Regions from separate parts of the Synechococcus sp. H60.1 genome, predicted to be linked through region 1. Evidence: predicted binding sites of a transcription regulator. Region 1 holds the regulator's gene; the other holds the start of a gene.
The links. Region 1 encodes HrcA, which represses chaperone genes, less so after heat shock. Its sites were predicted from a motif close to TTAGCACTCNNNNNNNNNGAGTGCTAA; they were not measured.
Positions count from the first base shown of each region.

Region 2: the regulator HrcA is predicted to act here: its motif matches at 5,255-5,281, upstream of groES (co-chaperone GroES).

Region 1 is NZ_JANSJA010000133.1:15,996-26,285, reverse strand. It holds gene NW852_RS07245 (sensor histidine kinase) at 1-418, shown strand, start outside; gene NW852_RS07240 (response regulator) at 496-1,095, opposite strand; gene NW852_RS07235 (DUF3007 family protein) at 1,268-1,609, opposite strand; gene ndhL (NAD(P)H-quinone oxidoreductase subunit L) at 1,638-1,859, opposite strand; gene NW852_RS07225 (NIL domain-containing protein) at 1,969-2,373, opposite strand; gene NW852_RS07220 (hypothetical protein) at 2,584-2,748, shown strand; gene NW852_RS07215 (endonuclease MutS2) at 2,794-5,160, shown strand; gene NW852_RS07210 (hypothetical protein) at 5,267-5,518, opposite strand; gene NW852_RS07205 (urease subunit beta) at 5,655-6,062, opposite strand; gene NW852_RS07200 (urease subunit gamma) at 6,114-6,416, opposite strand; gene hrcA (heat-inducible transcriptional repressor HrcA) at 6,752-7,930, shown strand; gene tilS (tRNA lysidine(34) synthetase TilS) at 7,983-8,972, shown strand; partial or broken gene NW852_RS07185 (zinc ribbon domain-containing protein) at 9,353-9,616, shown strand; gene NW852_RS07180 (SpoIID/LytB domain-containing protein) at 9,657-10,290, opposite strand, start outside.
Region 2 is NZ_JANSJA010000009.1:7,688-17,977, forward strand. It holds gene NW852_RS00345 (iron uptake porin) at 1-187, opposite strand, end outside; tRNA gene NW852_RS00350 (tRNA-Val) at 469-540, opposite strand; gene NW852_RS00355 (GuaB3 family IMP dehydrogenase-related protein) at 575-1,738, opposite strand; gene NW852_RS00360 (DUF429 domain-containing protein) at 2,078-2,887, opposite strand; gene groL (chaperonin GroEL) at 3,161-4,795, opposite strand; gene groES (co-chaperone GroES) at 4,862-5,173, opposite strand; gene NW852_RS00375 (PhzF family phenazine biosynthesis protein) at 5,418-6,230, shown strand; gene NW852_RS00380 (apocytochrome f) at 6,285-7,268, opposite strand; gene NW852_RS00385 (cytochrome b6-f complex iron-sulfur subunit) at 7,457-7,975, opposite strand; gene NW852_RS00390 (DUF3067 family protein) at 8,149-8,466, shown strand; gene NW852_RS00395 (ATP-binding protein) at 8,549-9,790, opposite strand; gene NW852_RS00400 (hypothetical protein) at 9,852-10,169, opposite strand; gene NW852_RS00405 (FAD-dependent oxidoreductase) at 10,207-10,290, opposite strand, start outside.

The sequences.
Region 1 (10,290 bases):
TCTGGGATCCCTGGCCCGACGGGTGGCCGAACGTATGGGATCTCTGGCTCGAGAGCGGGAGATCGACCTGCAGGTGGAGGGAGAAGGGTGGGGCGCCGCCGATGAGGACGAGCTGGAGCGGGCGCTGGTGAACCTGGTGGACAATGCTTTGCGCTACGCCCGCCATGCGGTGGTGCTGACCGTCAGCCCCCGGCAGATCCAGGTGCGGGATGACGGGCCCGGCCTGCCGGCTCCCCTGGAAGATCTGGCCCAGCCCTACATCGCCCAACCCATTCACATTGCCGGCCAGCACTACCCGACCGGCTCAGGAGGTCTAGGGCTGTACATCGCCAAGCGTATCCTGCAAGCCCACGGAGGAGACTTGCGTTTGGTGGAGACGGGATCCCAGGGCACTACCCTGGCCCTGGTGCTGCCCTGATCCCCAGCCCCGCCAGAGGGAGAAAAACACCGAAGGCAGTTCCCTGCTTCGCGTTAGCGGTGTGGAGCGCTTGCAGTTCACTCGACGGGACGGCCCCGATACATCAACCGGTACTTTGCCGGTGGGGGCGCAGCCGTTTGCTCTTGGCGTTCTTCTGGTGCAACGGGCGGGGAAGGAAGGGAGCTGTCTTTTTCAGGCCGCAAACCCGCCTGCTCGAGAACCGCGTGAAGAGCTGCCGTGTCAATGGGAAAAGGCCACCTGGCTGCCTTGTAAACTTGCTCGAGGGAGTGAAGAATGTCGTCGGCTTCGGCCAAACCAGGGATCACCTCGGCTGCCCCCTGGTAAATGGCCCAGCGCCGCTCTGCCGGCTCAATGCGGCGACGGGGGTGATGAGTGAGAATCACAGGGATATCCGGAAGCCGGCTCCGACACTCTCGACAAAAGGCATAGGGGTTAAACAGCCCCGTCGTCATATCCACCACCATCAGATCCGGAGGATGAGTTGCCGCCACCTCCACCAGATCTGCCTGAGGAGAAACCAGCACCACTGCATGGCGCTGAGACTCCAGCACCGACTTCCAGAGCTGGGCCTGCCAAGGCTGACCCTGAGCCACCAAAACGGTCTTGGTCACGGTGAGCAGAGATAGGTGAGCAAAAGGGGAAGGGGAAATCTGCACGAGTTAACGGCTCGCCTCAGTTCACAACTTTGCCTAGGGCGCAAGCTAGCATTTCCAATCAAGAAGAAACAGTAACTAGCTATACAGGTAGTGTTGGGCCGACCCCGCCGCTCGGGTAGCTGAAACTCCACCAATTTGCGGCAGATTTTTGGGTACAGTTTGTCCGGCAGCTTCAGCGCTTGCCTTGCTCGGGCAAACCAACCTCAGCTTTCTCTTCGGTTTCGGATCCCAGCTCGGCCTGCAAGGCTTGCCACTCCTCTGGGGAGAGGGAGTGAAGTTTCTCTTGGATTTGCTGCCTCTCAAAAGCGGCCCACTGGGCCTTCAGGGTCATTTCCCTGCTCAACACCCGCTTCAGGTAGCCCACAGTCCAGACCAGGCACCCCAGCAGAAACACCACGCTTGACACCTGCTGCGCCGCGCCCGTATCCAAGCCGGCCCAAAGCAACAGCCCGTAGAAAAGTCCTCCCCCCAAGAGCAGGGCTAGGCCAATGCCGAGAACATCCCGTCTACGCATGGCTCAAGCGCTTAGATAGCGGCAGGCTCTAGAGCGAACGCGGCTTGGGCCGAAACGTCATGAAGGGAGCCACGAGCACCATACCGGGGAAGAAAAACAAAACTAGGAAAAACATCAACACCTTTTCCCAGGCACCGCTATAGTTCCAGCGCTTGTCCACGTACACCAAAAACAAGAACGGCAGCACCAGCAGGTAGAGAACTGCTAGGGCAGCATAGGTCAAGCCAATGAGCGTTGGGGTCGAAAGCATCTCCAGTTGCCTCAAATTAGCCTGTGCCAATCCAGCCCGCATCGGGGTTACATTACAGCATTGTAATAGCGAATAAACTTGTCGGCTTAGCCGGCTCTTCGCCTTATGGCTATAAACTCGTGCTGATGGCCCCGACAGGGCAGGTAGAGATGCATTGTTCGCACATAACACAGCGATTACGCAGAAACTCCAGTTTCCAGTCAGGAGCGGCAATCTTCAGCGCCTCGGTGGGGCAAACGCCTGTACACAAGCCGCAGTCCACGCACGAATCTGGGTCGATCTGAATTTCTTTGGCCCGCTCGGCCACCTCAATGCCTAAAGACTGCACCCACTCTAGACCCGCCTCCACCTGGTCGATATCTCCCGAGAGCTCCACCACCAGGGTGCCCACTTCGTTGGGGGTTACTCTGGCGCGGACAATGTTGGCGGCTACATCGAAGTCTTTGGCCAGACGATAGGTGAGGGGCACATTCACCAAGTGGCGAGGAAAAATCAGGGTCACTCGTTTGCGCACGGATTTGACTTGCGTATCGGAGGTGCGGTGACTCTTCCAGTATGAGTATGCCAAGGCCGACTGCCAAGTTTGGCCATGCCGCAAGTGCAAAATCTCCTCCTCACCGCCAGAAAGATGGGATCCGCTCCCAACACCGTCTGCCCCCAGGTTGGGAACTACGAAAGGCGCCCCACAGCCTGCCACAATAGGGGCAGAGCGTCTTCGATTCCCATGAACTCAGCCCGGCCCCGGCTCAACTCCGAGCACTATCGACAGATGTTGGTGCGCGATGGCGAGCGCCGCTTCCGCGAATGGCACACCGCCTTTCTCAACTACCAGCGGCAGTTTTTGCAAGAGATGAAGCGACTGCAGCTCCGTTCTTCCTCGAATTGCTAATTTCCTTCGGTAATGCCTACGCCCACCCCTTTGCACCTGCTGCCGATCTGTTCTGAGCCTGATCCTTCCCTCCGCCAAGAAACTTTGGAATTGTTGGAGTGGCCCCGCCTCTGCCAACACTTGGCCAGCTTTGCCGCCACACCCCTAGGCCGCCGCGCCTGCCTAGAGCTGGATCCCTGGCGGAGCCGCGCCGAGAGCGAGGTCTGTCTTGATCAAACGGAGGAGGCCATCCGGCTGGATTGCAGCCAGCCGGGGGGGGTCTCTCTGGACGGGATCCACAACCTGCTGCCGGCCCTGGAACGGGCCGAACGGGGGGGCATTCTGAGCGGGGAAGAGCTGGTGCAGATTGCCACAACCTTGGGGGCTGCTCGCCGCCTTCGCCGTCTCATCGATGCTGATGAGCGCCTGCCCCGCCTGCAGGAGTGGGTGAGCACACTGCGCACCTATCCTGAGCTAGAGCAGGAGATCTTCCGCTGCCTGGATGAGCACGGCGAGGTGAGAGATAGCGCCAGCCCCGCGCTTGCAGACCTACGCCGTCAGCACCGCCAGTACCGCAACCAGATCCAAGAACGCCTACAACAGGTGATGAGCCAGCACCCCCAGGCGCTGCAGGACACGTTGATTGGCCAGCGGCAGGGGCGCTTTGTGCTGATGGTGAAGGCCACCCACCGCGACGTGATCCGGGGCATCGTCCACGACAGCTCTGCCAGTGGGGCCACCCTCTATGTGGAGCCCTACGCTGTGGTGGAGCTGGGCAACCGGCTGCGGGAAACCCAGGCCCAGATCCAGGCGGAGGAAGAGCGAATCTTGGCGGCGCTCTCTGCCCAGGTGGGATCCGTGGCCACCGATCTGGAGCATTTGCAGGCGGTGCTGGTGGGGCTGGAGGTGGCCTTGGCCCGTGGCCGCTACAGTCTTTGGTTGGCGGGCAATCGCCCCCAGTTTGTCCCGGCAGGATTGCGCCTGCGCCAAGCTAGGCACCCCTTGCTTCTGTGGCAGTCTCGCGAGGAAGGCAAGGGCCCGGAGGTGATCCCGATTGATTTCACCCTCTCCGAGTCCATCCGCGCCGTGGTCATCACCGGCCCCAACACCGGTGGCAAGACGGTTGCTCTGAAGACCTTGGGGCTATTGGTGCTTATGGCCAAGGCGGGGATCTTCCTGCCTGCCCAGGATCCGCCCCAACTGCCCTGGTTCGACGGGGTCTATGCCGACATCGGCGACGAGCAATCGCTGCAGCAAAGCCTCTCCACTTTTTCCGGGCACATTCGCCGCATCAGCCGCATCGTGCAAGCTTTGCAGTCAGACCCGGCGCCGGCCCTTGTTCTGCTGGACGAGGTGGGGGCGGGCACGGATCCTAGCGAGGGTGCGGCCCTGGCGGCTGGGCTATTGGAGTATCTCTCGGAAAAGGCCCTGCTTACCTTGGCCACCACCCACTACGGCGAGCTGAAGGCCCTCAAGTACCAGCATCCCGGCTTTGAGAATGCCTCGGTGGAGTTTGACGAGGCCACTCTAGCCCCCACCTACCGCCTACTGTGGGGGATCCCTGGTCGCTCCAATGCCTTTGCCATTGCCCGGCGGCTGCACCTGGAGCCGGAGATTCTGCGGCGGGCGCAGCAGCATCTGCAGGGGGAAAGCCAGGTGGATAAGGTGATCGCGGGGCTGGAGGCGCAACGGGCCCAGTTGGAAGAGCGGGCCGCCCAGGTGGGATCCCTGCACCAAGAGCTGGAAACCCTGTACCGCCAAATGCAGCAGCGCAGCCGGCAAATGGCTGAGCGAGAGGCGCAACTGGAGTACCAGCAGCGACAGGGGCTGCAAGCCCTCTTGGCCGCTGCCCGCCGGGAGGTGGCCGCCGCCATCCGCAAGTTGCAGCAGGGGGACAATCCCCAGCAGGTTGCTGCTGAGCTGGAGCAGATTCGCGGGCGCTACTCGCCGCCGTCGCCGCCGGTTGAGACTGAGTTCGTGCCGGAGGTGGGGGATCGGGTGCGGCTGAGGGGCCTGGGGCAGACAGGGGAGGTGATTGCCGTCGAAGGGGATGTGTATGTAGTGCGCAGCGGCATCCTCAAGTTCACGGTGCCGCGGGGCCAGTTGGATCCCATCGATGAACATCAGGCCAAACAGCGCCAGCGCCCCAAAGCTCCTCCCTCCCCTCCGCCCACCACTGCTCCCCTGAACCTGCGCACCAGCCGCAACACCCTTGACCTAAGGGGGAAAACTGTAGCCGATGCCGAGGTGATTCTGGAACAGCACTTTGCCCAAGCCCCTCCTGGCCCGGTTTGGATCATCCACGGCCACGGCACGGGACGCCTGCGGGCCGGCGTCCAGGCCTACCTCCAAAATCACCCGCGTGTCCAGAGGTTTGCCCCGGCGGATCCCCAGGATGGGGGTACGGGCGTAACGGTAGCCCACCTGCGGTGAGGCTGAGCGGCTTTCGGCGGGCTGGCTCCAACATTACCGAGAGCCTTGTCCAGTGTGATGAAGGTCTCTGACCTTCCCTCCCCCTTTGGGAGAGGGGCAGACGGTTTCAGACTTGACTTTGGAGCGCCGCTGTTGAGGTGACAGGCTGGGATCCCGCTTGGCGGTGCCGACTTTGCCAAAGCCAGTAGGCGCGCAGCAGTTGGCTATCTCCAATTAACTTGAGCATCACCGCCACCGTCGCACTGGTCCAGCCGAGGGGGCCGAAAGTGGCACCTGCTGCCGCCAACAGGGCCAACCCGGAAAGATTCAGCCCCAAGCCCTGTACCCCCATCCACCAAACGGTCTCACGCTCTAACATTGGCCAGATCCTAGAGGAAGAATTGGATAGCCCTACTCTCCTAAATTTGAGGCGGGATGGGGATATGGCCAAGCCTCAGCCTAGATGCCCAAAGCTGCATGCTTCGGGGGGCGTTATGTCCATAGCGCTTAGCCACCTAGCCCATCCACTCCTGCAATCGGGCCAGAGCCAGCCGCTTTTGCGTTGCAGAGCGGACGCTGCCCTCCGTTAGCCGGTTGAAGCCATGCACCAGCCCCTTGCCTCCCAGCGCCACCAGAGTGACCCGATGGGTTTGCCCCGGCTCAAAACGCACCGCTTGGCCGGAAGGGATGTTGAGGCGCATGCCAAAGCTGGCGGCGCGATCGAACACCAGGGCTCGGTTGACCTCGAAAAAGTGAAAATGGGATCCCACCTGAATGGGCCGATCCCCCCGGTTGGTGACCTCCAGCGTCACAGTGGCCCGCCCGACATTGGCTTGGATGGGATCCTCTGCCAGCAACAGCTCTCCCGGGATCGGGGCTGGTTCAGGGTCGGCAGCAGGTGTGGCTTTGGATTTGCGAGCCATATGGACAACCTCCTGAAGTCTCTGGGTCTTTGGGAGATCCTTAGAAAGCAGCTAGCGAATGGGGTGGTGAAGGGTCACCAGCTTGGTTCCGTCGGGGAAGGTTGCCTCTACTTGAATTTCCGGGATCATCTCCGGGATCCCTGGCATCACGTCCTCTCGGCTCAGCCACGTCAGCCCTTCACTCATCAACTGAGCAACGGTTTTCCCTTCCCGCGCCCCCTCCAAGATGGCTGCGCTCAGGTAGGCCACCGCCTCGGGGTAATTGAGTTTGAGGCCCCGCTGCCGCCGATCCCGAGCTAACTGGGCGGCCAGGTAGATCAACAGCTTGTCTTTCTCCTGGGGGGACAAGTACATGGAGCAACCTCGAAAGATACAAAACGATACAGAACAGACAGCAGCAGGCTCACTTAGCCTAGAGTTGACTTAATTACTTAGTACCACCTCTGGGCGAAAAAAGGCTGCAGAGGCTACAGGGGGTTTCGCTTTTCTTGCCAAACCAAGAGCTTCCACCTCTTTCCACCTCTGCCGTTGCTACTTTCCGCCCCTGCCACCCATGATGAAAGAGTAACAATAAAGTTAAAAATAGAAGTAAAACTTTATCCGATCCTCATTTAGCCCTAGCTTGGTTGACCTGAGATCCATTGGCTAATTCCTCTTAGCAGGTGTTGATTGGGTTCTTTTGAGCAGCCATGAAACTCGAACTGACTCCCAGACAACGGAAGATCCTGTGGGCAACGGTGCGCAGGTATATTGCCACGGCAGAACCTGTCGGCTCCAAAACCTTGGCCCAGTCCTACAACCTCGGAGTCAGCACGGCTACCATTCGCAACGACTTGGCCACTTTGGAGCAGGTTGGGTTGCTGTTCCAGCCCCACACCTCTGCCGGTCGGATCCCTTCTGACTTTGGCTATCGGGTCTATGTGAACGATCTGTTGACCTCCGCCAACATGGATGAGATCCCGAGCGATGCTCCCCAGCCGGAGCCCCATCCTGCGCTGCAGCAGTTGCTGGATCAGCTCAACCGTGAGCTGGGGGACGACCTCGATAGCCTCTTGCAGAGGGTGGCACAGCTTTTGGCCCACTTGAGCGGTTGCATCGCTCTCATCACCCCTCCCCAGGGGCCGGTGGTAGCCGTTCACCATGTGCAGTTGCTGCCGGTGGGGCCAGGGCGGGTGATGGTGCTAGTGGTTACGGATTCCTACCAAACCCATTCGGCCTTGGTTAGCCCACCGGAGTGGCCCGACGATCGGCGCGAGGATCTGGAAGATGAGCTGCAGCTACTGAGCAACTTTCTCACCCTGAAGTTGCGGGGCAAGACTTTTGCCGAGCTGCAGGATCTGAGCTGGTTGAAGCTGGATGAGGAGTTTCGCGCTTACAGCCATTGGCTGCAGCAACTGCTGCGCTCGGTAGTGCAGCGCTACCTACGGCCCTCGCTGGGACAGGTGTTCAGCGCGGGCATGACGGAGCTGATGCGGCAGCCGGAGTTTTCCCAGGCCCAGCGGATGCAGGCGGTGGCCCAGTTGATCGAAAAGGGATCCGAGCAGCTTCAGGGGATGATCGGGCTCTATTCCATGCCAGATAGCCCGTCCACGGGCGAAGCAACTCTTTCGGCCACGGCGGCCAGGAACAAGGCATCCTCTAGCACTCCAGAGCAGGATCCATCCCACAACGTTCCCGTGATCATCTACATTGGCAGCGAGAACCCGCTGGAATCTCTGCACCACTGCACGGTCATTGCCTCAGTTTATCGCCGCCGCTCGGCGCCCCTGGGTGCGGTCACCCTGCTGGGGCCGACCCGCATGGCCTACGAGCGGAGCATCGCTGCTGTGCAGACGGTGGCCTCCCATCTCACTCGGGCCCTTGCCTGAGGGATCCCAGGGAGAACGCGAGGTCTGGGTTGCCCCCGAGCAATAGCCAACTGTGGCCAGGCTTTCTCCTCTTCACCTGCGGGTTCAGTGTGCCATTCGCGAGCGGCAACTGCTTCGCCCCGGCCAGCGGCTGCTGGTAGCTTTTTCTGGCGGACAAGATTCTTTTTCCCTGCTCCAGATCTTGCGGGATTTGCAGCCTCGCTGGGGCTGGCAGATCTTTGTTTTGCACTGTGATCACCGTTGGTCAGCCGATGAGACGGAGTGTGCCAAGTTTTTGCAGGGATGGCTGCAACAGCAGGGCCTGCCCCACGCCGTTGAGACTGCCGATCCCATCCGCTGGGATGAGGCGGGGGCCAGGGCTTGGCGCTACCAGCAACTGAACAAATGGGCGCGCACCTGGAGTTGCGAGGTGGTGACCACAGGGCACACGGCCAGCGACCGGGCGGAGACGTTTTTGTGGAACCTGCTGCGGGGCACGGGGGCTGCCGGCCTGGTCAGCCTAGATTGGCAACGGCGTTTGGACGAGCGGGATCCCACCTCCGCTTGGTTGGTGCGTCCCCTGCTGGGCCTTTCCCGCTGGGAAACGGAAGAGTTCTGCCGACAATACCAGTTGCCGGTCTGGCCGGATCGCAGCAACCAGGATCTGGCTCATGGCCGCAACCGCCTTCGCTTAGAGGTGATGCCCTATCTCAAGCAGCACTTTAACCCGCAACTGGAAGCGGCTTTGAATCGGGCAGCCACACTGTTGCAGGCAGAGCATGAGCTGGTGGTGGCGCAAGCCGCCCAACTGTGGTTACAGGTGTACGAGCCCGCTTTGCCGGGGCTGCAGCGGGATCCCTTGCGGGCTGCGCCCCTGGCTTTGCAGCGGCAGGTGATGTTTCAATTCTTGTCGCTGCTGCTGCCCCATCACCCAACTTTTGAGCAGGTGGAAGCCGGGATGCGGCTCCTGAAAGCAGGCCGCCGCAGCCGCAGCCCCGACTACCCTGGCGGAGGCTGGCTAGAGGTGAAGGGGGATCACCTGGTCTGGATCTCTGCTCAGTGAGAGCTCTCCCCCTCCTGCAACGGCTGAGAACCTCAACCAATAGTTAACAGCACAGTTCAGATTTGCACGGCAACTACCGTCCCAGAAAATCCTTACTGGGGACAAACGAGGGGCTACTCAGAGGAAGCTCGATGGGAGCCTCACAGAGGGTAAAGCTGGAGGCCTCGACTTTAGTGCGGGGAGGAAGGCTACTCTGGAACTTTGGTGGCCAAAGTGGCGACTCCTTCGCAAGATACCCCACTGTATACTGTAGGGGGGATAGCTCCTGCGCGAATGATGGAGCATGACTCAAGTTCTAACTATCTCCCGCAAGCTCAAGGTATCTGCGTCGCAAGCCGCCAAGCTGGATGCAACCAAGGCCTCCGGCCCGCTGGCGCGAGCGTGAACGAGTTAACCAACAGCCGCGCAGCCAGAGAGAGCGGCGGCGGTTGAACAGTTGGGCCTTCTACCCGTTGCGGCAGTTTGTGCACTACAAGGCAATGAGGGTAGGGGTCAAGGTTGTGGTGGTGCCGCCTGCCTGCAGCTCACAGACCTGCCACCGTTGCTTGTGGCTTGGCCAGCGGGAAGGGGAGCATTTTCGCTGTGTCAACCCCGTCTGTAGTTGGGAAGGGGATGCGGATTTTAACGCTGCCACTCGCGTTAGCGGGACGGAGTCCCTAAGCTCCCGACTTCAGTGGGGGAAGTTTACCCTGGCAAGCGAGCAAAGCTGACTCCTGGGTAGTAATAAGCCAAAATTTGGCGGTAGGTCCAGCCCTGACGGGCCAATTCTTGGGCACCCCACTGGCTCATGCCAATACCATGCCCGTACTTGGGATAGGGGCTAAAATCCGGCAGACTTCTCAGGTAAGGGATCCCGCTCACCCCAACGGTTTGGCTGCCGGCGCTGGCGCTGTACATGGCGTTTACAAATTGCCCCCCATACACCATGACGATGCCGCGGGTGGCGTGTGTTGCTGCTAGGGCGGCGGCTGAGCGCTGCGAGAGGCCCCGATACACCTGGGAGTGGGTGTCGCTAAACACATCAAACCAGCCGCGGGAATTGCGGTGGTGAAGAACATAGGTGCGGGCTGCCACCGCCTGGGCCTTGAGGGCCTCGGGCAAGAAGCGGGATCCCATCTCGGCTTCCACCACGCCGGCCACGTAGTCTTCTAGATCCACGTAGTTGATGGCCATTACCCTGTTATACCCGGTCAAGAGCACCTTGCCGGAATACCAGCGGCCATCCACGGCCACCAGGCCACCCGCTGGCGGCTCGATGAACAACACCGGGCTGACCACCCCCTGCAGGCGCACCCCTTGAGGGCCGGGCTGGGCCAGA
Region 2 (10,290 bases), on a different contig from region 1:
CGTAGCGCTCGACCAGCGATTGCAGTGCCTGGAATGCCCAGTCAGTAGGCTGAACATCGGAAAGCTCAGAGATCGAAGTGACAGGCCCTGTAGCTTGGGCATAGGCCACTCCAGGAGTCAAGACTGCCGCTGCACCCAGGGTGCCAGCCAGCAGCGTTTTCCAGGGATTCGCGTGTTTCGCGGGCATGTTTCTCTCCTTCTTCTTTGTCCTCACACCTGTCTTGGCTGTAGCAGTGTCTTCTCAAAGTAACAAGCTGTCTAACTCGTGAGCGAGCCTGACAATTGCGGACTTTAGAAGAACATAGTACAGCCCCAGTCGATGTCGTCTACCACTTTACACACTTTTTGAGCCAGACTCAATGCGAGACCCAACGGTGGTAGATGATCCAGGCTCCACATTCATTACTCTACCTCAGGGATCCAGCCCTGGCTAGCGGGTGTATCCCAAGCTGCCAGCCTGAATGGGGATGGGCGGTACCGGACTCGAACCAGTGACATCCTGCTTGTAAGGCAGGCGCTCTACCGCTGAGCTAACCGCCCCCTCGGCTCCCTGAGTCTAGCATTTCCTGAGAGACTATTTCCCCATGCCCAGGCTCTGCGCCTTCTGGTACACCTTGCCCTCGGTCAAAAGGGAAGGGGCGATGCAGATCTCCACCTGGTGCATTTCTTTGAGGTTGGCGGCACCCAGGGTGGCCATGCTGGTGCGCAGAGCGCCCCAGAGGTTGTGGGTGCCATCATCCAGGCGGGCAGGGCCGCACAAGATCTCTTCCAGGGTGCCGGTGGATCCCACCCGAATGCGGGTGCCGCGGGGCAAAACAGGGCTGGGGGTGGCCATGCCCCAGTGAAAGCCGCGACCGGGGGCCTCCTGAGCGCGGGCTAAGGGGGATCCAATCATCACGGCGTCGGCTCCACAGGCGATGGCTTTGCAGATATCGCCGCCGGTCACCAGGCCGCCGTCAGCAATGATGGGAACGTAGGTGCCGGTTTCGGCCAAGAACTGGTCGCGGGCGGCAGCGCAGTCAGCAATGGCGGTAGCCTGGGGCACCCCTACTCCTAGCACGCCGCGGGAGGTGCAGGCAGCACCGGGGCCAATACCCACCAGCACTCCAGCCGCTCCGGCCTGCATCAGCTCCAGGGCGACGTCATAGGTGACGCAGTTGCCCAGCACCACGGGAATGGTCATGGAGCGGCAGAAGGCGGCCAGATCCAGCTTTTGCATACCCTCAGGCACTTTGTGATGGACGGAAACCACGGTGGCCTGGACGAAAAACAGATCCCCGCCTGCTTCCGCCACTAGGGGGCCGTATTGGGTAGCATGGGCGGGCACACAGCTAGCGGCGGCAATGGCGCCGGCGGCTTTGATCTGGCGGATGCGCTCTTGAATGAGCTCCGGCTTGACGGGTTCACTATAAAGGCGCTGCATCAGGGGGACGAACTCGTCTTTGCCGACCGCAGCAATCTGATCCAGCACCTCGTCGGGATCCGCGTAGCGGGTTTGGATCCCGTCCAGGTTCAGCACGCCCATCGCCCCCAGCTTGGAGAGCAAAATCGCCATCTTGACATCCACCACGCCGTCCATGGCGCTGGCAATGATGGGGATGGGCCGTTGGATCCCTCCCAAGGTGAAGTGGGTGTCCACCAAACTGGGATCCAGAGTTCGCCTGCCCGGCACCAGAGCAATCTCATCTAGCCCGTAAGCGCGTCTTGCCTGCCGGTTGCGGCCCAGTTGTACGTTCATTTGTTTCCCTTCCCTTTGACAGCAGGATCCCCTTCTCTTAATCATGCCGCCAAGAGGTGATTCGAGGCTAGCAAGAGCCCAGTTTTCCCTCCGGTTGAGCTGAATCCGCGGGAAGCCCCGCAGTGTATGGGTGAATTGTGTTGACTCAAGAGCCAATCCGTGTCGGGATGAAAGCCGTTCGTGCTGCAATTGAGAAGAACCAGTTCAATCTCTGGAGAGTTTCCCGCCGTGGGTTGCACGGTGGCAGCACGCTGAGACCTCTGTACCAACAAGTCGGTGAAGCGTAAAGCGCGTACTCTATCTATTCGCGCAGCGTGGCGTAAGCCATGGTGTGTTGACTCAACGAAGATAAGGGTCGGGAGGCGTTGGCAATGACGGGGGTAGGGGTGTGAAGATGTGCCCTTCTTGCAGACTTCCGAAGCTGTGGCAGCGCTGGGATCCCCAGCGAAAGCCGTAGAGGGCGATGTAGGCGCACATCAAGGCATCGACTTGGTCTTCATAGTTTTTGAGTTGGCGGCCCCTGAGGGAGCCCACCTCCACTTGGAGCAGGGGCTCGTGGCCGCGCAGGGCAGGGTCGGCGCTGGCCAAGGCCCGCAGATGTTGCTGGTACAGCCGCCACGCCTGTTCTCGTTGCAGCCAGGTGCGGCGGGGACGCGCCTTGTAGGGGAGGCTGCGGCTGAGGCCAAACAGGCTCACCATGGCGCTGTGGGGGAAGACTTCGGTGATCTGGCGGGCGAGGGATCCCTGCTCGATGCTGGCCTGCTCGCGAAAGCCATAACGCGAGAGGGCGTACACCAGAGCTTCCCCTCGCACTTGGCCGTTTTTTTCCAGGAGCCGGCGGTTGGCCGGGTGGGCGCCGGCGGCATAGGCGCGAAATACTCGGTTCAACTCGGCTTCGGCCCGCCGCTGGCCGCTGAGGTTGGGGACGCGCAAGGGAGCATCCACCGCCACCAGGCAGGGATCCCCTCCGGCTTGGGCTTGGATGTAGTCCACAATTTCCGGGTCGGTTTGCAGGATGCGGCTGTCCAGCAGGCGGCCCGTCAAGGCTTGGGCGTCAGGATTTTCGATCTCGACGTGCAACGTCGCCACCCCGGAGGGGTTGCGGCTTGACCAGGCCAAGTCTAGACCAATGCAGATCAACCGAGCCACACTGCCTTCCCCGGACGTTTGACCGAGGACTCACCCCCAGCCCCTCTCCCAGAGGGAGAGGGAAGTAGGGTTCCCTCGCTGTTCGACTGCCAGTAACGCCCTCGCACTGCCTCTATCCAATTTGGAACCGTCCTCTAACATCCACCTCAAAACCTAAGAAGGGATCCCGCTGAGGGGGATCCCGAAAGATCTATTCAAGGCAGTTGACTACAGACTGGCGAGGTAACAAGGTTTCTGCAGCAAGCGAGAACCCGTCTTGCCCTCACCGAACGATTAGTAGTCGTAGTCATTCATGCCGCTGCTGCTGCCTGCCGGCGTGTTGGTTTTGGGCTCCGGCTTGTCCACCACAATCGCTTCGGTGGTGAGCACCATGCTGGCAATCGAGGCGGCGTTTTGCAGGGCAGAGCGAGTGACTTTGGCCGGGTCAACGATGCCCGCTTCAAACATATCCACATAGGCGTCGTTCTGGGCGTCGTAACCCACCGTGAAGGGTTTCTCTTTCACCCGCTCCAGCACGATCGAGCCGTTCTGGCCGGCGTTCTCGGCAATGCGGCGCAGCGGAGCGCCCAGAGCGCGGGCAACCAGCATGGCCCCCACCAGCTCATCGCCAGACAGGTTGGCCTGCGCCCACTCGGTGACCACCGGCATCAGGTGCGCCAAGGTGGTACCGCCGCCGGGGACGATCCCTTCTTCCACCGCCGCCTTGGTGGCGTTGATGGCGTCCTCCAGGCGCAGCTTGCGATCCTTCATCTCGGTTTCGGTAGCCGCGCCTACTTTGATCACCGCCACACCGCCGGAGAGCTTGGCCAGACGCTCTTGCAGTTTTTCCTTGTCGTAGGTGGAGTCAGTTTCCTCAATTTGGCGACGGATTTGCTCGCAGCGGGCTTTGACAGCCGCTTCGTTGCCTTCCGCCACGATGGTGGTGTGGTCTTTGGTTACTGTGACGCGACGGGCCGAGCCGAAGGAGTCGAGACGGGCGTTCTCCAGCTTCAGGCCGCGTTCTTCGCTGATGACCTCACCGCCAGTCAGGATGGCGATGTCTTCCAGCATGGCCTTGCGGCGATCCCCAAAGCCAGGCGCTTTCACCGCTACCACGCTCAGCACGCCCCGCAGCTTGTTCACCACCAGGGTGGCCAGGGCTTCTTTCTCGATGTCTTCGGCGATGATCAGCAGCGGACGACCGGCGCGGGCCACTTGCTCCAGAACCGGCACCAGGTCTTGTACCAGGGTGATTTTCTTATCGGTAATCAGGATGTAGGGGTTTTCCAGAACCGCCTCCATCCGCTCCGTGTCGGTGACGAAGTAGGGGGAAATGTAGCCTTTGTCAAAGCGCATCCCCTCCGTCACTTCCAGCTCCGTGGTCATGGACTTGCCTTCTTCCAGGGAGATGACCCCTTCGCGGCCCACTTTGTCCATGGCCTCGGCGATCATGCGGCCCACTTCCTCATCGTTGCCGGCGGAAATGGCCGCCACCTGGGCAATGGCTTTGGAGTCTTCCACCGGGCGGGCATGTTCGGCGATCTTGTCCACCAGGAACTTCACCGCCTTGTCAATGCCGCGCTTAAGGGCAATCGGGTTGGCGCCGGCGGCTACGTTTTTCAGCCCTTCTTTGACCATGGCATGGGCCAGGACGGTGGCAGTGGTGGTGCCGTCACCAGCCGTGTCGTTGGTCTTGGAAGCCGCCTGACGAATCAAGGAGACGCCAGTGTTTTCAATATGGTCTTCCAGCTCAATTTCTTTGGCGATGGTCACCCCATCGTTAACAATTTGGGGTGCGCCAAATTTTTTCTCCAGCACAACATTGCGTCCTTTGGGGCCAAGGGTAACGGCTACGGCTTCTGCCAAAATATCCATGCCGTGTTCAAGGGCGCGACGGGCTTCTTCGCTAAAAATGATTGACTTGGCCATACTCAACCTCTCAAACGTAAATGGACTAAGGGCGATGTAGAGGATCGATCGCTGAAGGACTGAAAATTACTGAACGATTGCGAGAATATCCCGCTCAGCCAGCAGCACGTACTCATCGCTGCCCAGCTTCACTTCTGTGCCGGCGTACTTGGAGTAGAGCACTCTGTCGCCAGCTTTCAGTTCCATCGGGATCAATTTGCCCTCGTCATTGCGCTTGCCAGGCCCAACTGCGACCACTTCCCCCACTTGGGGTTTTTCTTTGGCGGTATCGGGCAAAAAGATGCCACCCGCCGTTTTTTCGTCCTGCTGGGCAATCTTGACCAGCACGCGGTCGCCTAGCGGCTTCAGCGTAGAGACGTTGAGAGTTACTGCAGCCATGACAAATATCCTCCGTAAGGCCTAAAACGCGAGGCTGAAGGGTTGTATCGAGCGCAAACCTAAGCTTCCGTAGTCGAGGTTTTAGCACTCTCGGCTTACGAGTGCTAGTCTATCAGTCGACTTTCCAGCCTGACAATAGCCCCTTTTGGCGGGATCCCCCTTTTTGCCGGGTACGGTTGGGTGCGGATCTCTCTACTTCTAGGCCTGTTGTGGGATCATGGCATGAGGTGGGCTGAACAAGCAGGTGCGGATCCCGTTGTTTCAAGTGGATGCCTTTACGGCCGTGCCTTTTAGGGGCAATCCGGCAGCGGTGTGTTTGCCGCCTCAGGAGCTGCCGGCAGCTTTGATGCAAGCGATTGCGGCGGAGAACAACTTGTCGGAGACGGCTTTTTTACTCCTCCAGGGATCCCTGGGCGATGTTCCCCTCTACGGGCTGCGCTGGTTTACTCCCACCACCGAGGTAGAACTCTGTGGGCATGCCACCTTGGCCGGTGCCTATGTGCTCTTGACCGAGATTCACCCAAAAGCTCAGGAGGTGGCCTTTTCCACCCGCAGTGGCCGGCTGCAGGTGCGGCGGCAGGGGGAGCGGCTGGCGATGGATTTTCCCGCCCAGTTCCCGGAACCCTGGCCAGAAGGCCAGGAGCAAGTGGCCGCGGCTCTGGGGATCCCACCTGTAGAGCTGTACCGCGGCAGCATGGGGGTAGCGGTGCTGGCTTCGGCACAACAGGTGCAGCAGGTGCAGCCGGAGTTGGATCGGGTTCAGACGCTGCCTGTCTCGGGGTTGATCGTCACCGCCTCTGGGGCAGAGAGGGAAGGAGAGCCGGATTTTGTCTGTCGTGTTTTTGCCCCCCAGTTGGGGATCCCGGAGGATCCCGTAACTGGCTCTGCCCAATGTCTGTTGGTGCCCTATTGGTCAGAGCGCCTAGGCCGAACTGAGCTCAGGGTGCGGCAGCTCTCGGCGCGGGGAGGCGAGCTCTGGTGCCACCATCGCGGCCCGCGGGTGGAGATTGCTGGACAAGCCGTGCTGGTAATGGCGGGAGAGTTACGGATTCCCTAGAAAAAAACACCCCGGCTGATTCCGGGGTTCTGGAAAAGTACTGGAACAGTTGGGCTAGCCCAAAAGTTCTGCCGCTTGAATGAGCTCCACTTGCTTTTTCTTGAGCACCAGCAGAAGCTGCGTGATAGCCACCGCTGCTAGGAAGGCCACCAGCCATTTCACCCGATCCGGGCTCTGCAGCACCAGATCCCGCTCTACTTGGCCAAAGCCACCTACGTTGGGGTTGTTGGTAACCGGATCCCCTTCTTTGACGCTATCGCCAATGTTAACCACCAACTCCGGCCCTGGCGGCACCACGAGGTGCTTCAGTCCGCCTTCGGTCTCGAAGCTGAGTACCCGCGTGCCTGGCAACTCGTATTCGGGCGGCACCAGGGCGGCCAGCTCAGCCGGCAGGTCGCTGAGGTCGGATTCGACGGTGGCAATGCTGGCTAGGCGGCCAGTGGCGGGAGCGCGGAAGACGTTGTTGTTGCTGAGGCTGCCATCGGGGTTGATCTGGCCACGACCGCGGTTGGCACCGATGTAGACCCGATATTTCATGAAAGCCACGGCGGGATCCTGCGCCGGGTCAGGAGCCACCACTGGGAAGACAATTTCCTGGTGCTGCTCGCCAGGCAAGGGCCCCACCAGAAGGATGTTGGGCTTCTCGTCGCTGTAGGGGGTGATGTAGGTCTCAGCCGTTTCCTGCCGCTGCTCCTCCGTCATCTCCTCCTCAGTGGCCAGGCGGAAGCCTTCCGGCAACACCACCACGGCACCCACATTCAGCCCGCCCTTGCTGCCATCCGCCAACACCTGCTGCTTGCTCAAGTCATAGGGGATCCCGACTTTGATGGTGAACACCTGGCCCGGGGTAACCGCCTGCGGCACTTCGGCACGGGTGGGCATGGCGTTCAGGTGGCAGTTGGCGCAGACAATTTTCCCCGTGGCCTCGCGGGGATTGTCGTAGGCCATCTGGGCATAGTACGGATAGGCTGCTGCCGGACGGGATCCCATCCCCAGCAACAGCAGCAGCGCACACAAGGCCAAGTAAATTCGCTTCATAAGTTCAGCTCAGAATCTCAATCAAAATTCTCGCAAGCCCTTGGGGTCAATCTCCTCAAAGCTGACAACTCATGCTCTAGCCAGGACTAGCGCAGCAACTTCTCTGGGCTTTTCCCCCACTTCTGAGCCGGCGGTAGCCCGTTACAGACTTAGACCACAAGTGTCTCTCCGGAGCCTATTCTGGTGCTTCAGGTCTCACGGAAATCAGGGCCCTGCCAGGGGCTGAAGCGAACGTTGTCGCCGTCCACTGTGGCGCTCACCAGCTCCAGGGAGCGGGGAGCCGGCCCCCGGATCACCTTGCCGTTAGCCGCGTACTGGGATCCGTGGCAGGGGCACTTGAACAAGTTTTCCCCCACGTTCCAGGGCACCACACAGCCGAGGTGGGTGCAAACCGCGTTGAGGCCGTAGTTGGCCACCGCGCCGTTGTCGATCACGATATAGGTGGGATCCCCTTTCAAGCCTTGGGCCAGCACCCGATCCGTGGCTGCGTGGGTAGCCAGCAGCTCACTGACGCTAATCGGCCTGCCGAGGGCATCCTGAGCTATCAGCCCCTCACCTGACCCACCGGAAGAGGGGGGAATGAAATACTTCACCACCGGGTAGAGGGTGCCCACCACCACCACCCCCACCGAGCCGCTGAGGAGGGCATTCAGAAAAACCCGCCGGCTCATGGGGGGCGCCTCGAAGTTGCTAACCGCTTCCGTCATAATGGCCAGTACAAACCTGAGAAGTTTTAATGTTCGTTGACAAACGACATCATCGTAACCGAGCCCCTTGGCTAATATCATTAAGAAATGCAAAGCTAAAGGAAGTGCAAGGCAAGAGGCGGCGGTTTTTCTTCTCCGGCCCAGCTCAGTCCAAACCCGATCCAAGCCAGCCTATGACGGGATCCGACTTTCAAGCTTTGCTGCGGGAGAAGTGGGGCTATTCCTACGACGTGCAACTGCGCCGCATGGGGGACAGGGTGGTTCTGTTGGTGATGTGGCGTTATCTGGAGCAGCCCTCTTTCCCTTTGAGTGAGGCCGAGTATCTGGCTCGCCTGGAGTCTGTCATGGCCCATTTACAGGCGTGGGGCCTGTGGGAAGCGGTGCAGCGAGAAATTGAGGCTACCCGTCAGAAACCCCGCATCGGCAAGGCGGTGGCCATTCCTTTGGATTTGCAAGGGGTGGGAGAACGCGCCTCCGAGTGGCTGCTGTAGTCTTCCTCGCCCCCGGCTCTTCCCTAAAGGGTAGCCACGGACAGTTTCGCCTCTATCGACGAAAACTCCAACAATCGGCTGGCTATCCAACTTCCACCAGGCCGGCCTGCAGAGCCTGCAAAAACTGGCGGGCGGTGCGACCGGAAAAGCCATTTTGCTGTTGCGCCCAGAGGAGGGCTTGGCGGCGCAAAGCTTCCCCAGAAGAGTCGAGGCCCAGTCGGCGGGCTAGGTGTTCTACGGTGGCCAGGTAGTCGGTTTGGCCGAAGGGGGCAAAGGTGAGAGTGAGGCCGAAGCGATCCCGCAGCGACAGCTTCTCCTGCACCGTATCCCAGGCGTGCACCTCTTGCTCTTGGGGAGGGGGGCGATCGCCAAAAAACTCGCGGATAAGATGGCGGCGGTTGCTGGTGGCATAGAGACGCACGTTGGGCGGCGGTGGGATGAGATCCCCTTCCAGAAGCACTTTGAGCTGCTTAAACTCGGTCTCGTCGGCCTCAAAGGAGAGATCGTCCACAAAGAGGACAAAGGGCAGCGCCTGCTGTCCCAGCTCTGCCAAGATCTGCGGCAATTGAGCCAAATCTGCTCGTCGCAGCTCCAAAAGGCGCAGCCCCTGGGGGCCGTAGCGCCGCAACAACGCCTTCACGAGGGAAGACTTGCCGGTGCCTCGCGCCCCGTAAAGCAGCACATGCAACGCCGGATCCCCCCGCAGTAGGGCTTCGGTGTTAGCGGCCAACTGCCGTTTCTGCCGTTCGTAGCCGTAGATCTCCTCCCAGTCGGGCAGATCGGGAGTGGGGATCCCTTCTAGCCCTGCCGGCCCCCAGCGAAACGCCCAATAGCGACCATAGAGCCCCACTCCCCCTTGGCGGTAGTGGGCAATTAAGGCCTCCAGGCTCTGGCCCCAATCGGCAAAAGGGCGGGGATCCCAGCCAGAGCTGCTGGGGTTTTCATCCGGCCAGGGGATCCCCAAGCCCAGCGCCTGCATCTGCTCAGCAATGGTCTTCTGGCTATCGGCCAGGATCTGCAGGCAGCGGAGATCGTGGCGGGCCGCTTGCAAAAGGGGGGCCGGGATCCCTTGGGGTTGCAGCGCCGCCCGCGAGAAGGGGTTATCGGCCCAGCGGATTTCCTGGATGAGCCACTCCCGCCAGCTCAAGCCCTGCCGGGCCAAAAGCTCAAACCAGCGCCCGTAGGCCCTCCAGCAGGGCAGGGGATCCCCGCTCATCAACTGCTGGATGAGCTCCTGCCAGGCCAGGGCCAGGGGATGGGCGCAGATTTCCCGAAACACCAGCAGCTTAGCCGCCGCTTCCGCCGCTTCTTCTAAGGGAGTCATCGCTCTAGGTACGGCTCTTAGCATTGTCTACTCTCCCAGAGGGAGAGGGGCCGGCGTTGGGTTAGCGAGCATTGTCCCGCCGGCCTAGCTCATAGAGGCCACCGCCAACACAGGCAATAAGGCCCCAGGAGACGGCCCAGCTTTTGCCCAACGAGATCTCGGTGAAAGCCACCACCACCGCTGCTGCCAACAGGAAAGGGATGACGCTGAGCAGAGAGGCCAGAGCCCCACTGGGATCCCAGGACAACTGCTTTTCCCAACCCTCCTGCAGGCGGCGGTGCAATGGCGACAACCCCCACATCAACCCCAGGCTCCAGAGGGCTGTGGCCGCCCACAACGAAGGGCGGATCGCCTCCAGTCCCCCAAATTCAACCCCCATAGCCTCCATGGCCAGCTCCCAACCCTGCCTTTCTAGGCTAGCGGGATTGGGCCCAGTCGGTGGCAGTGATGGTGGTGCCAGGAAATTGAATGGGATTGCCCAAGCTCTGGATCTGGGCTTG